3 regions of the Massilia endophytica genome follow, and region 3 is predicted to be linked to each of the others. Evidence: predicted binding sites of a transcription regulator. Region 3 holds the regulator's gene; each other region holds the start of a gene.

The links. The regulator FNR, encoded in region 3, switches genes on or off when oxygen is low (the NO sensors DNR and NnrR bind a similar motif). The targets are predictions, from matches to a motif close to TTGATNNNNATCAA.
Region 1: a site for FNR is predicted at 1,914-1,927, ahead of LSQ66_RS02275 (gluzincin family metallopeptidase). Genes of this name have one in related genera too.
Region 2: a site for FNR is predicted at 3,247-3,260, ahead of LSQ66_RS02970 (glycine-rich domain-containing protein). Genes of this name have one in related genera too.

The regions. Positions count from the first base shown of each region.
Region 1 covers NZ_CP088952.1:475,606-479,974, reverse strand. The annotation lists gene LSQ66_RS02290 (acyl-CoA-binding protein) at 1-252, shown strand, start outside; gene LSQ66_RS02285 (polyhydroxyalkanoic acid system family protein) at 277-561, opposite strand; gene LSQ66_RS02280 (putative Na+/H+ antiporter) at 604-1,860, opposite strand; gene LSQ66_RS02275 (gluzincin family metallopeptidase) at 2,008-3,468, shown strand; gene LSQ66_RS02270 (protealysin inhibitor emfourin) at 3,470-3,751, shown strand; gene fdxA (ferredoxin FdxA) at 3,926-4,249, shown strand; gene LSQ66_RS02260 (NAD(P)/FAD-dependent oxidoreductase) at 4,271-4,369, shown strand, end outside.
Region 2 covers NZ_CP088952.1:637,359-641,727, forward strand. The annotation lists gene LSQ66_RS02955 (CDP-6-deoxy-delta-3,4-glucoseen reductase) at 7-1,032, opposite strand; gene LSQ66_RS02960 (SDR family oxidoreductase) at 1,044-1,934, shown strand; gene LSQ66_RS02965 (hypothetical protein) at 2,042-2,281, shown strand; gene LSQ66_RS02970 (glycine-rich domain-containing protein) at 2,352-3,146, opposite strand; gene LSQ66_RS02975 (glycine-rich domain-containing protein) at 3,375-3,950, opposite strand; gene LSQ66_RS02980 (CHASE domain-containing protein) at 4,042-4,369, opposite strand, start outside.
Region 3 covers NZ_CP088952.1:4,816,903-4,821,271, reverse strand. The annotation lists gene ccoG (cytochrome c oxidase accessory protein CcoG) at 1-1,144, shown strand, start outside; gene LSQ66_RS22125 (FixH family protein) at 1,155-1,652, shown strand; gene fnr (fumarate/nitrate reduction transcriptional regulator Fnr) at 1,649-2,404, opposite strand; gene LSQ66_RS22115 (response regulator) at 2,561-4,369, shown strand, end outside.

The DNA.
Region 1 (4,369 bases), 1.0 Mb from region 3:
AGTCTGCAAGAACAGTTCGACCAGGCCGTGGCCGATTCCAAGAACCTGCCGGAACGCCCGGACAACATGACCCTGCTGAAGATCTACGCCCTGTACAAGCAGGGCTCGAGCGGCGACGCCACGGGCGAGCGCCCGGGCATGACGGACTTCGTCAACCGCGCCAAGTTCGACGCCTGGGCCGCCCTGCAGGGCACCGCGCAGGACGAGGCGAAGCAGCAGTACATCGACCTGATCGAAGAACTGAAGGGCTGATCCGCCCTCTTCCGGCCGGGCCGTTCAGGCCTGGCCCGCAAACACCTTCCGCATCTTCTCCGCCACCTTGCCTTCGATGGCCGGGGCAAAGGCGCCGAACAGGAAGCCCAGCTTGATCTGGAGTTGCGCCTGCTGCGGCGCCAGGGTCAGCGCGCCCTCCACGCCGCTGCGCTCGAAGCGCAGCACGTCGCCCTGCCAGTTGCAGGACAGGCCGAATTCCTCGGCGATGCGTCCCGCCACCTGTTCCGCCGCCGCCCGCGCCTGCTCCGGCGCCAGGCTGTGCGCCTGCACGATGTTGATGTCTGCCATGTACTCTACCGCTTACGCAAAAGGCGCAATGATGCCACAGCCTCAGAGCAGGCGGAAAGCCAGGATGGCGGCCAGGGTGGGCGGCACCGCCGCCAGGAACAGATAGAGCGGGCTGACCGATTCATTGTCGAAGTAGGCCTTCAGGATCGACATCCCGGCCGGATTGGGCGCATTGGCGATCACCGTCAGGCCGCCGCCCGTCACCGCGCCGGTCACCAGCGCGTACTTGAACTCCCCGCTCAGGCCTTCCACCAGCGAACCGAGGTAGGTCAGCGCGGCATTGTCCGTGACGGCCGTCAGCGCGGTCGCGCCGTAGAACACGGCCGTGCTGCTCATGCTCATCAGCAGGTCCTGCAGCCACCACTGCTGCTGCCCGCCCAGCACCACCAGCCCGGCCAGGAAGAAGGCCACCATCAGGCCTTCGCGCAGGATCAGGCGGTCCTGGAAGCGCTCGTAGGCATCCGTCACGCCGAGGAAGAACAGGAAGAGGCCCATGAAGACGGCCGTGTGGTGGGAGAAGGCGACGACACCGGCGAGGAACAGCAGGTGCACCACCACCAGCTGCCATGGCACGGTTTCCTGGCGCTCCTCCAGCGCCGGCCGGTGGGCAGCAAGCTCGCGCCGGAACAGCAGCGTCACCGCCGCCGCATTCACGCATACCGCCAGCGCGGCCTTCCAGCCGATGTGGGTGAGCATGAAGGCCATGTCCCAGTTCCATTTGGCCGCCACCATCAGCACGGGCGGCGCGGCGAAGGAGGTGAGCGTGCCGCCAATGGACACGTTCACGAACAGCACGCCCAGGGTGGCGTACTTCAGGCGTTCGGACAGGCCGCTGGCGAACAGCCCCCTGGCCAGGATCAGGGCGCCCAGCGTCATGGCGGCGGGCTCGGTGATGAAGGAGCCGAGCAGGGGCACCAGGGTGAGCACGATGAAGTAGAAACCCATGCTGCCCGGCAGCGGCACGGCGCGCGCCAGCAGGCCGATGCCGGACTTCACCGTCTGCAGGATGGGCCGGGTGGCCGCCATCACCATGATGACGAAGACGAAGAGGGGCTCGGTGAAATTGCGCCCGTCCAGGTATTCCACGGCGCGCCCCGAGCCGCCCTGCACGAAGATGAACAGCACCAGCACCAGCGCCCAGAAGCCGAACACCACTTCCACCTCGCCCAGCAGATGCCAGATACCGGCGTGGGCAGGGAAGCGCTCGCCCAGGCGCGAAAAGTAGAAGGCCGTGAAGGTGTGCAGGATGGCGATGGCAAACAGGATGGCGCCGGCTAGCTCGATGGGGCTGGGGGTCACGCAGGTTTCTCCGGATTAGTGAGCGGTGCGGGGATTGTACGACAGCGCGAGGTTTGCGCTGGATCAAACGGTCCTTCGGTGCACGGCGCGACCATGGCTAATCGCATGCGGCCCCGCGACCGCACGAGCCAAACAAGGAGATGTACCATGGACGAGAAAGTGATTGTGCCGGTCGAGGCCGTGCTCACCAAATCCGTCGCGCTGCCGGTGGGCTATGTGCCCACGCCCTCCGCGCCCTACCGCATTCACCGCCGGGCCGCCGCGCTGACGCAGCAGCCCGGCCAGCCGCGCCTGAAGAACGCGGGCCTCTCGCCCAGCCTGCCCGCCACCCCGCCCGCCGGTTCGCGCGTGCTGATGTGGAAGCAGGACCCCTCGGTGAGCGAACTGGGCACCCGCAAGGCCTTCATTCCGGGCGTGATCCTGGAAGGCCCGCGCGACGCCCGCATCACCTATGGCCAGCCGGGCATCGCCCCGGTCTCGCCGAACGCCTTCGGCGACTTCATCATGTCGCCCAACACCGACCAGTTCGACGCCGTGCACACCTTCGCCGTGGTGCGCCAGACCCTGACCATGTACCAGCGCGTGCTGGCCGAGGGCGACAGCGGCGCGCCCCTGCCCTGGGCCTGGAACAGCGGCCAGAACACGAATCCCCTGCAGGTCTTCCCGCACGGCCTGCCGAACGTGATGAACGCCTACTACAGCCGCAGCGACCGCGCCCTCAAGTTCGGCGACTTCGTGCCCAGCGGCTCCACCGACCGCATCTTCACCTGCCGCTCCTTCGACATCGTGTCCCATGAAACGGGCCATGCCGTGCTGGACGGCCTGAAGCCCATGTGGATACTGAGCAGCGCCCCGCCGCAGACGGGCGGCCTGCACGAGGCGTTCGGCGACCTGACGGCCATCTTCCTCTGCCTTTCCCAGCTGGACCAGGTGGAGGCCGTGATCGCCCAGACCAAGGCCGACCTGCACGACAAGACCTTCCTCGCCGACATGGCCGAACAGTTCGGCCTGGCGCTGGGCCGCACCAACGGCCTGCGCAATGCGGACAACGACCTGAAGCTCTCGGAAACGGGCAACGAAGTGCACGCCATCTCCCAGGTGTTCACGGGCGCCGTCTACGACATCCTGGCCGACATCTTCGCCTTCGAGCGCCAGCCCGGGCTGGTCGACGACGCGGCCCTGCTGCACCGCGTGGGCAACTACGTGTGCAGCCTGACCCTGCGCTCACTGGTGGCGGCCCCCGACCGCAACGCCAACTATTCGCACGTGGTGAACCAGATGCTCAAGATCTGCGAGGCGGACGGCAAGCCGGTGGAATACCGCAACTTCATCCGCAACCGCTTCGCCCTGCGCGAGGTGGTGGTGTCGCCCGTGCCGCTCACGGACGACCAGCAGTCCGGCGTGTCCCTGGCCCCCATGGTGGAAGACGCGCCCGGCGCGCTCCAGGACCGGCGCGCCTGCTGCGGCACCATGAACAACGCCCAGTACTTCGACCTGGAAGGCGTGCTGGAGAGCGAACGCCAGGCCCTGGCCAAGTGGTGCCAGGGCTACGCGGCGCGCCGGCCCCAGAACGAACCGGCCAGCAGCGAGGAAGAAGCCGTCAAATAAGATGAAGATCACGGTGAAGGGCAGCGGCGGCTTCGCCGGCCTCGTGCGACGGCACGAGGTCGATACGCAGGCCTGCGCCGCCGGCCCGGCACTGGAGGCCGCTGTCCGCGACAGCGGCTTTTTCGCCGCCCCTGCGGCCGAGGAGAGCGTGGGGGCCGATTTCATGCGCTGGACCATCGACATTGCCGACCAAGGGCGGCAGCACAGCATCTCCTTCCCCGAAGACGGCGGGCCCGCCCAGCAGCGCTGGCAGCCCCTGCTCGACCGTATCCTCTCCGCCTGATCCCCCTGCGGCCCGCGCCAGCGCTCGCGCGGGGCGAATTTGCTTATTTGTATTGTGTCTAAGCGCGAATTGTTAGAAAAGTCGAATTGCCTTAAAATACAGTGCTTTGCTGAAGTTATCGTTGCCGAATTTGCAGCAAGCCCACTCCAGCGCCCCCATATAGATAGGACTGTTATGACCCACGTTGTCACCGAATCCTGCATCGCCTGCCGCTACACGGACTGCGTCGATGTTTGCCCGGTCGATTGCTTCCGCGAAGGCCCGAATTTCCTGGCGATTGACCCCGACGAGTGCATCGACTGCGCCGTGTGCGTCGCCGAATGCCCGGTCAACGCCATCTTCGCCGAGGAAGACGTGCCGTCCGACCAGCAGCAATTCATCAAGATCAATGCCGACCTCTCGCGCAACTGGCCTTCGATCACGAAGACCAAGATGGCGCTGCCCGAGGCGGAGCAGTTCAAGGATGTGAAGGAAAAGGCGCACCTGCTGGCGCGCTAACGGATACAGGATAGAAATCGCATGAGTAACGTAAGCACCACCCCTGACGGCGTCATCGAAGCCGATGCCGTCATTATCGGCGCGGGTCCCGTCGGCCTGTTCCAGGTCTTCGAACTGGGC
Region 2 (4,369 bases), 1.2 Mb from region 3:
GCAGTATCAGGGTTGGGCGAGGTCGGCTTCAGTGGTGAAGGCGTCGGCGTAGAACTCTTCTTCCGGCAGTCCGCATTGCTGCACGAAGTCGCGCTTGGCCGATTCCACCACAATGGGCGCGCCGCAGGCGTAGACCTGGTAGCCGGACATGTCGGGCAGGTCGTCGATGGCGGCGCGGTGCACGTAGCCTTTGCGGCCGTTCCAGCTGTCCTCGGGCTGGGCGTCGGACACCACGGGCACATAGCGGAAGTTCGGCATCTCCTGTTCCCACTGGCGGCACAGGGCGTCCATGTACAGGTCGTGCGGGCGGCGTCCGCCCCAGTACAGCACCATCTGCCGCTTCGAGCCGGTCGCCTTCATCTGCTCGACGATGGCCTTGATCGGCGCAAAGCCGGTGCCGGAGGCCAGCAGCACCATGGGCTTGTCCGAATCCTCGCGCACGAAGAAGGTGCCGAGCGGGCCTTCGAAGCGCAGGATGTCGCGCTCCTTCATGGTGCTGAACACCTGGTCGGTGAACAGGCCGCCCGGCATATGGCGGATATGCAGGGTGATGGGGCCTGCACCCGGTGCGCTGGCCATGCTGTAGCTGCGGCGCTTGCCGTCGCGCAGCATGAATTCGATGTACTGGCCCGCGCGGTACTCAAGCACCTCGGTGGCCGGAAGCTGGAGCGAAATGACGATGACGTCCGGCGCCACCTTCTCCATGCTCGCCACGCGCGAAGGCATTTTCTTCACGGGGAAGTCGCCGCTGCCTGCCACTTCGCGGGCCTGCAGCACGAGGTCGGAATGCGGGATGGCGCAGCAAAAGAGGGAAACGCCTGCCGCTTCCTCTTCCTCGGTCAGTGCGCGGCGCTGGTGGGGACGGTGGGTGATGGAACCGGAGAGCACTTTGCCCTTGCAGGAACTGCAGGCGCCATTCTTGCAGCCATAGGGCAGGCCCACGCCTGCGCGCATCGCCGCGGAGAGAACGGTTTCGTCGTCGTCGCAGCTGAATTGGTGACCGCTGGGCTGAACAGTAATCTGGAACGTCATACAATCCTTGAATGAATAGCAAAAACAAACACCAACTTGGCAGACCGCGTCTGCTGCTGATCGGCTGCGGCGACGTGGGCATGCGCCTGCTGCCGCTGCTGCGCGGGCGATACCGCGTGTTCGCCCTCACCAGCCAGCCGGAACGCCTGGCCGAGCTGCGCGCCGCTGGCGCCGTTCCCATTCTCGGCAACCTCGACCAGCCCGCCACACTGCGCCGCCTGGCCGGGCTGGCGCGCCATGTCGTGCACCTGGCGCCGCCGCCTGCCGAGGGCATGAAAGACCCTCGCACGCGCAATGTGACCGCCATTTTACCCGACCGGGCCCGGCTCGTTTATGTGAGCACCACGGGCGTCTACGGCGACGCGGGCGGGGCGTGGATCGATGAAACCCGCACGGTTGCGCCCCAGAACGCCCGGGCGCACCGCCGTGTGGATGCCGAGCGGGTGCTGCGGCGCTGGGCGCGCCGCGCGGGCGGCCGCCTGTCCATCCTGCGCGTGCCCGGCATTTACGCGGCGGACCGCCTGCCGCTGAAGCGCCTGGAGCAGGGCACGCCCGCGCTGCTGCCGGAGCAGGATGTGTACACCAACCACGTGCACGCGGACGACCTGGCCGCCATTGTGCTGCAGGCGCTGCGCCTGGGCAGGCCTGGGCGCATCTATCACGCGGTAGACGACAGCGACATGAAGATGGGCGAGTATTTCGACGCGGTGGCGGATGCCTTCGGGATGCCGCGTCCGCCGCGCCTGCCGCGCGGGGAACTGGCGCAGGCCGTGTCGCCCGCCATGCTGTCGTTCATGGCGGAATCGCGCCGCCTGGGCAACCGGCGCCTCAAGGAAGAGCTGGGTGTGCGGCTGCGTTATCCATCAGTAAATCATTTCCTTCGAGACAGGGGAATTTCCTAGCACAACAAAAAGGGTTAAAATCTCTCCAATTATCACAAAACGTTGCCGAAAAGTTGTTTTCAGAGCAACGAGATTTTGTCCAACCCTTTTATTGTTGTCACTACATCATGTCCCTGAAAGAGATTACGGCTTCGCCGAGCTACAACCCGAATCGCGTGCTGGATGCGATTATCGAAAAACTGCAGTTGAAGAATGACGCCGCCCTGTCGCGCGCGCTGGAAGTGGCGCCGCCGGTGATCAGCAAGATCCGCCACAACACCTTGCCGATCGGCGCCACCATCCTGATCCGCATGCATGAAGTCAGCGATTTCAGCATCCGCGAACTGCGCGAGATGATGGCGCACTAAGCGTCCGCTGGATGAAAAAAACGGCCGGGCCTGGAAACAGGCGCCGGCCGTTTTTATTGGGCTTTGGCGATCAGGCGGTCAGGCGCGGACGGGAGGAGTAGAAGGCTTCCGCTGCGGGTGCGGCTTCCAGGTTCACGCGGCCCGAGTACGCCGTTTCAGCGCTGACGCGGCCGGAGTAGGCCGTCTTCGCGTCCGCAACGCGGCCGGAGTAAGCGACCTTGGTGTCCGCCACACGGCCGGAGTAAGCGACTTTCACGTCAGCCACGCGGCCCGAATATGCCACCTTGGCATCGGCCACACGGCCCGAATACGCCACCTTGGCATCGGCGACGCGGACCGAATAGGCCACCTTGGCGTCTGCCACGCGGCCGGAGTAGGCGACAGCGCTGGCAACGCGGCCCGAGTACGCCACTTCGGGAGCACGGCCGGAGTAGGCGGTGGCGGCGACGCGGCCGGAGTAGGCGGCATCGGCTTCCAGTCCGCGCAGATAGGGCTCGCCGAAGGTGGCTTCGTACAGTTCCTTCATGCGCTCGCCCACGCGCTCGTGCGCCGCCTCGTCGTCCTCGCCGCGCAGGCCGATATACGGGAAGTGGTGCAGGAAATAACCGAACACCTTTTCGCAGTCCACGGCGTATTTCATCGTGTCCAGGATGTGATAGTGCCAGAAGGTGTCCACGTCCATCAGGGGCGCCGTCTGTTCGTTCGGGAACGCCTTCATCAGGTACAGGAAGCGGCGGTATTCAAATTCCACCGCGTTGACTTTTTCCAGCGACCATCCCTCGCCCGATTCCTCGTGCATCAGTTTGACTTTGATCGGTTCGAGATCGAGCTCGGCAATAGATTGGAAGCTTTCGGCTGAAATCATGAGTGAAATCCTTGTGTAAAAAAACGGAAAAGACAGGAAGACACCTTGCATGGACCCGCGAGGTCAGGCGTCAGAGACGTTCGGAGCTGGGAACTAGACGTTGATGCGCATCAACAAGGCTCAGTATAGGCATACTGACGAGGATGGCAAGAGTAAATTCAATCGTGTGCGATTTTACATTTATTGCATCTTTGCCGGGGCGACATGCCGCCCCGGCAAGAACCCTTATCAGCTTGATTGCAGGCGGGGGCGGTCGCTGAAGAAGGCTGCGGCGGGCTGGGCTCCCTCGGAAACCCGGGCCGAATAGGCGGTGGCGACGCGCGCCGAATAGGCCGTTTGCGCCACGCGCGCCGAGTAGGCGGTCTCAACCGTGCGGGCCGAGTACGCAGTTTCCGCAGTCCGTGCCGAATACGCCACAGCGCCGCGCAGATAGGGCTCGTCGAAGGTGGCTTCGTACAATTCTTTCATGCGCTCGCCAACGCGCTGATGAGCAGCCTCGTCGTCCTCGCCGCGCAGGCCGATGTAGGGGAAATGATGCAGGAAGTAGCCGAACACGGCCTGGCAGTCGGCCGCGTACTTCATGGTGTCCAGGATGTGGTAGTGCCAGAAGGTGTCCACATCCTGCAGCGGGGCGGCTGCTTCGTGCGGAAACTCTTTCATGAGATAGAGGAAGCGGCGGTATTCGAACTCGATGGCGTCGGCGCGCTCCAGCGTCCAGCCTTCGCCTGAGGCCTCGTGCATCAGTTTGACCTTGATCGGTTCCAGGTCCAGCTCGGCAATTGCCTTGAAATCGTCGTTGTTCACAGTGGTCGTCCTTTCAGGTGGGGTTGTAGAGTTATTTTTGCCCATCATCAAGGCCGCGCATTGATCCGCGTCAAGAATAAGCAGCCGATTCCTACTTGACTGCGAATTCTCCTATGAGCGCTGGCGGCGCCTTATGGCTCACCGCCACGCTGACGGTGACGGTCGTGCCGCCGCGCGAACTGCCAGCGATGACGCATTGGCCGCCCAGCAGGTTCATGCGCTCCTCCATGCCCACCAGGCCGAAGGAGCCGGTCTTGTTGCGGTTACCGTCCTGCAGGCCGATGCCGTTGTCCGTGATCGCCATGCGCAGCATGCCTTGATGGTGGGTGAGCTCGACCCGCACCAGGCTGGCGCGCGCGTGCTGCTGGATATTGCTCAGCGATTCCTGCAGCACGCGGAAGAAGGCCACGGCGCAGCGG
Region 3 (4,369 bases):
GGACTTCATCTACCTGGCGGTGCTGCTGGTGATGTGCGCCTGGCTGCTGTTCCTGGTGACGGCGGTGGCGGGCCGCGTGTGGTGCGGCTTCGCCTGCCCGCAAACGGTCTATACCGAGATCTTCCTCTGGATCGAGCGCAAGATCGAAGGCCGCCGCAGCGCGCGCATCGCGCTGGACCGCCAGCCGCCTTCGCTGAAGAAGTTCTCGCGCAAGAGCGCCAAGCACCTGGCCTGGGGCGCCGTGGCGCTGTGGACTGGCTTCAGCTTCGTGGGCTATTTCACGCCCATCCGTATGCTGGGAACGGAGGCGCTCACGTTCTCCTTCGGTCCCTGGGAGTGGTTCTGGGTGCTGTTCTACAGCTTCGCCACCTATGGCAACGCGGGCTGGATGCGCGAGCAGGTGTGCAAGTACATGTGCCCCTATGCGCGCTTCCAGAGCGCGATGTTCGACCGCGATTCCTTGATCGTCACCTACGACGCGAAACGCGGCGAGCCGCGCAATCCACGCTCGGAAGGCGGCTGCATCGACTGCTCCATGTGCGTGCAGGTCTGCCCCACCGGCATCGATATCCGCAAGGGCCTGCAGTACGAGTGCATTGGCTGCGCCGCCTGCATCGACGCCTGCAACAGCGTGATGGACAAGGTCGCGCAGCCGCGTGGCCTGATCCGCTACAGCACCGACCGCGCCATGGCGGAAGGCCTGGGCGCACGGGACATCCAGCGCCGCGCCCTGCGTCCCCGGGTGCTGATCTACACCGGCCTGCTGGGCGCCGTGGCCCTGGCATTCATCGCCGCGCTCTGGCTGCGCACGCCCCTCAAGATGGACGTGATCCGCGACCGCGGCTCGATGGGCCGCGAGGTGGAGGACGGGAAGATCGAAAACGTCTACCGCCTCCAGATCATGAACACGACGGAGGCGCCGCATACCTACCGCATCCGCGCGAGCGGCATTCCTTCGCTGAACGTGGCGAGCGATGCGGAAGTGACGCTGGCGCCCACCGAGACCCGCGCCGTTCCCCTGCGCCTGCGTACGGAACACGGCAAGGCGCAGAAAGGGTCGAACACCATCGAGATCACACTGGAAGCGCTGGACGATTCCGCCATTGCGGTCCACGAGAAGGCCGTCTTCATCGTGCCGCGTTAAGGAGAAGCACATGAACCCCGCAAGCACCCCCTGGTATTCCCACCGCTGGCCATGGCTGCTGATGGCCGGTCCGGCCATCGTGCTCCTGGCCTGCTTCTACACCAGCTATATCGCCTTCTCGCAGCAGGACGCGCTGGTGGTGGGGGACTACTACAAGCGCGGCAAGGCCATCAACCAGGACCTGCGGCGCGACAGGATGGCGTCGGCGCTTGGCCTGTCCGCCGAATTGCGCTATGACGCTGCGCGCGGCGCGCTGCAAGGCCGCGTCATCAGCCGTACGGCCCTGCCGCCCGGCGCGCTCGCCCTGCACCTGGCCCATGCCACGCAGCCGGAGCACGATGTGCGCCTGACCGTGCAGCCGGACGCGGAAGGACGTTTCACCGCCCCCCTGCCGATGCTGGAGCGCAGCCGCTGGGTGGTGCTGGTGGAAGGCGGCCAGCGCAGCTGGCGCCTGGAGGGAAGCTGGCAGTGGCCTATGGAACGCGAGGTGACGCTGCGCGCCGATTAGGCGCAAGTCTCCGTGCCGGCCGTGATGGCTTTCAGGCGCGGCAGGTCCAGCACCTGGATTTCGCGGTTGCTCACGCGGATCAGGCCCAGCTTCTTGAACTTGTTCAGCAGGCGGCTGATGCTTTCAATGGTCAGGCCCAGGTAGTTGCCGATGTCCTCGCGCGACATGCGCAGCTGGAAGGCAGTGCTGGAATAGCCCCGCGCCTCGTAGCGCGAGGCGAGGTTCACCAGGAAGGCCGCGAAACGCTGCGTGGCCTGCATATTCCCCAGCAGGAGCATCACGCTCTGCTCGCGGGTGATCTCCTGGCTCATCATGCGGTGGAAGTGCCGCAGCAGCGTGGGCATGTCTCCCAGCAGCTGTTCCAGGCTGGCGAAGGGGATTTCGCATACTTCGCTGTCCTCCAGGGCTTCCGCGCTGCAGTAGTGCAGGTCGGTGCTGATGGCGTCCATGCCAAGCAGCTCGCCCCCCATCTGGAAGCCCGTCACCTGTTCCTCGCCGCCGGCATTGATCTGGTAGGTCTTGAAGTGGCCGAGGCGGATCGCATACAGGCTCGTGAAGGGGTCGCCCACGCGGAACAGGGTGCTGCCCTTCTCCACCTTGCGGCGGCGGCCGATGATCTTGTCCAGCTTGTCGATATCGCCCATGTCCAGTCCCATGGGCAGGCAGAGCTGGTGCATGCTGCAGGTTGCGCAGCGCGCCTTGAGAATCTCGATGGTGGCGCCGGGCAGCGTGAGGGATGGCAGTTCGATCATGAAAGTTTCCGGGGATTGGCGTTTGCCCCAGTTTACCGGCTTGCGCCCGAATGAACAAACACCGCGCACCTTGCGCGTTATTGCCTCGCGGTATTGACCTTGCCACGCCCGGCTGTTGATAGCAAAATTTCCACAGCGCTTCCTCAACAGGACACCATGAAACCGCTTGGGATCAAAGCGAAGGTCGCCCTGGCGACCAGCGTCACTTCGATCGTCATGATCGCGCTCGTCACTGCGCTGCTCTCGGACCGCATGCAGACGGACTTCACGCGCGTGCTGTTCGCCCAGCAGAGCGCCCTGGTGGCGCGCACCGCCGAAGAGCTGGATGACAAGATTTCCATGCTGTTCGACGTTATCACTCTTACCGCCAAGCACCAGCCGCGCGACATCGCGGGCGACCCTGCCGCGCTGCGTGCCTTCTACAAGGATCGGCCGGTGCTCTCCCTGTTCGACGACATTCTGATCCTGAGTCCGCAGGGGGTGATCCTGGCGGACGTTCCGGAAAGGCCGGGCCGCGCGGGCGTGGACGCATCCGACCGCGAATATTTCCGCCGAGTGATGACCAGCAAGAAGCCACTGATCGCCGGGCCGATGCTCGGCAAGGCAGGCAAGCGCCCGATCGTGCAGATGGTGGCGCCGGTGCTGGATCCGGACGGGAATGTGATCTGCATCCTGCTCGGCGTACTGCAGCTGTACAAGGACAATGTGCTGGGCCACCTGCGCACCGCGGAGGTGGGCCGTACCGGTTACTACTTCGCGGTCACGCGGGGCGAAGCGCCCATCTATGTGCTGCATCCCGATTCCGCACGGGTGCTGCAGCGCCGCCCTCCGGATGCCGATCCCGCCGTGGGCCATATGCTGCGCGACGGTACGACCGGCACCGTCATCACCGCCAACAGCTATGGCAAGCCCGCCCTGACCAGCTTCCGCAGGCTGAAAACTGTGGACTGGGTGCTGGCCGCATCGCTGCCGACGGACGAGGCCTTCGAGCCTTTCAAGGGGCTGCGCATGCGCATGGCTGTGTGGGGAGGACTGGCCTCCCTGCTGACCACCGCGCTGATCGTCTGGTTCACGGTGCGGCTGATGGCGCCCCTGGTCGACCTGCGCAACGCCATCCAGGGCCTGCGCGAAGAACCTGACGCGTTCACGCCCATTCCGGTCAGCAAGCATGACGAGATCGGCGAGCTCACTTCCGCCTTCAATGAGCTGATGGCTGCGCGCACGGCCGCCGACGAGCGCGCCCAGGCGCTGCGCAAGGAGCTCGAGGAGCAGCGCGACAAGGCCAACGCCGCCAACCAGGCCAAGAGCGACTTCGTGGCCAATATGAGCCACGAGATCCGCACGCCCATGAACGCGGTGCTGGGCATGGCCCACCTGCTCGGCAACACAAGCCTCACGGCGCAGCAGCGCAAATACCTGAACATGATACGCAGCGCGGGCGACACGCTGCTCTCCATCCTGAACGACGTGCTGGATTTCTCGAAGATCGAGGCGCAGCGCATGGAACTGTCGCCAGCGGACTTCGACCTTGACGACAGTATGAGCTCCCTCGCCACCACCATGACCATGAACGCGGGCGACAAGGAGCTGGAACTGGCCATTGTGGTGGACCCCGAAGTCCCCCGCCAGCTACGCGGCGACGCCCTGCGCCTGCAGCAGGTGCTGGTCAACCTTGCCGGGAATGCCATCAAGTTCACTGAGCAGGGAGAAGTTGTGGTGCGCGTTCACGTGAAGGAGAAGACGGATGGCAGAGCGGTGCTGCGCTTCGAGGTCGAAGACACCGGCATCGGCATGAGCCCCGCCCAGCAGGCAAGGCTGTTCCGCGCCTTCTCGCAGGGAGACCAGAGCATTACGCGGCGCTTCGGCGGCACGGGGCTGGGCCTGGCCATTACCCACCGGCTGGTGGCGCTGATGGGCGGAGAAGTCCAGGTACGCAGTACGGAAGGGCGGGGCAGCTGCTTCTCC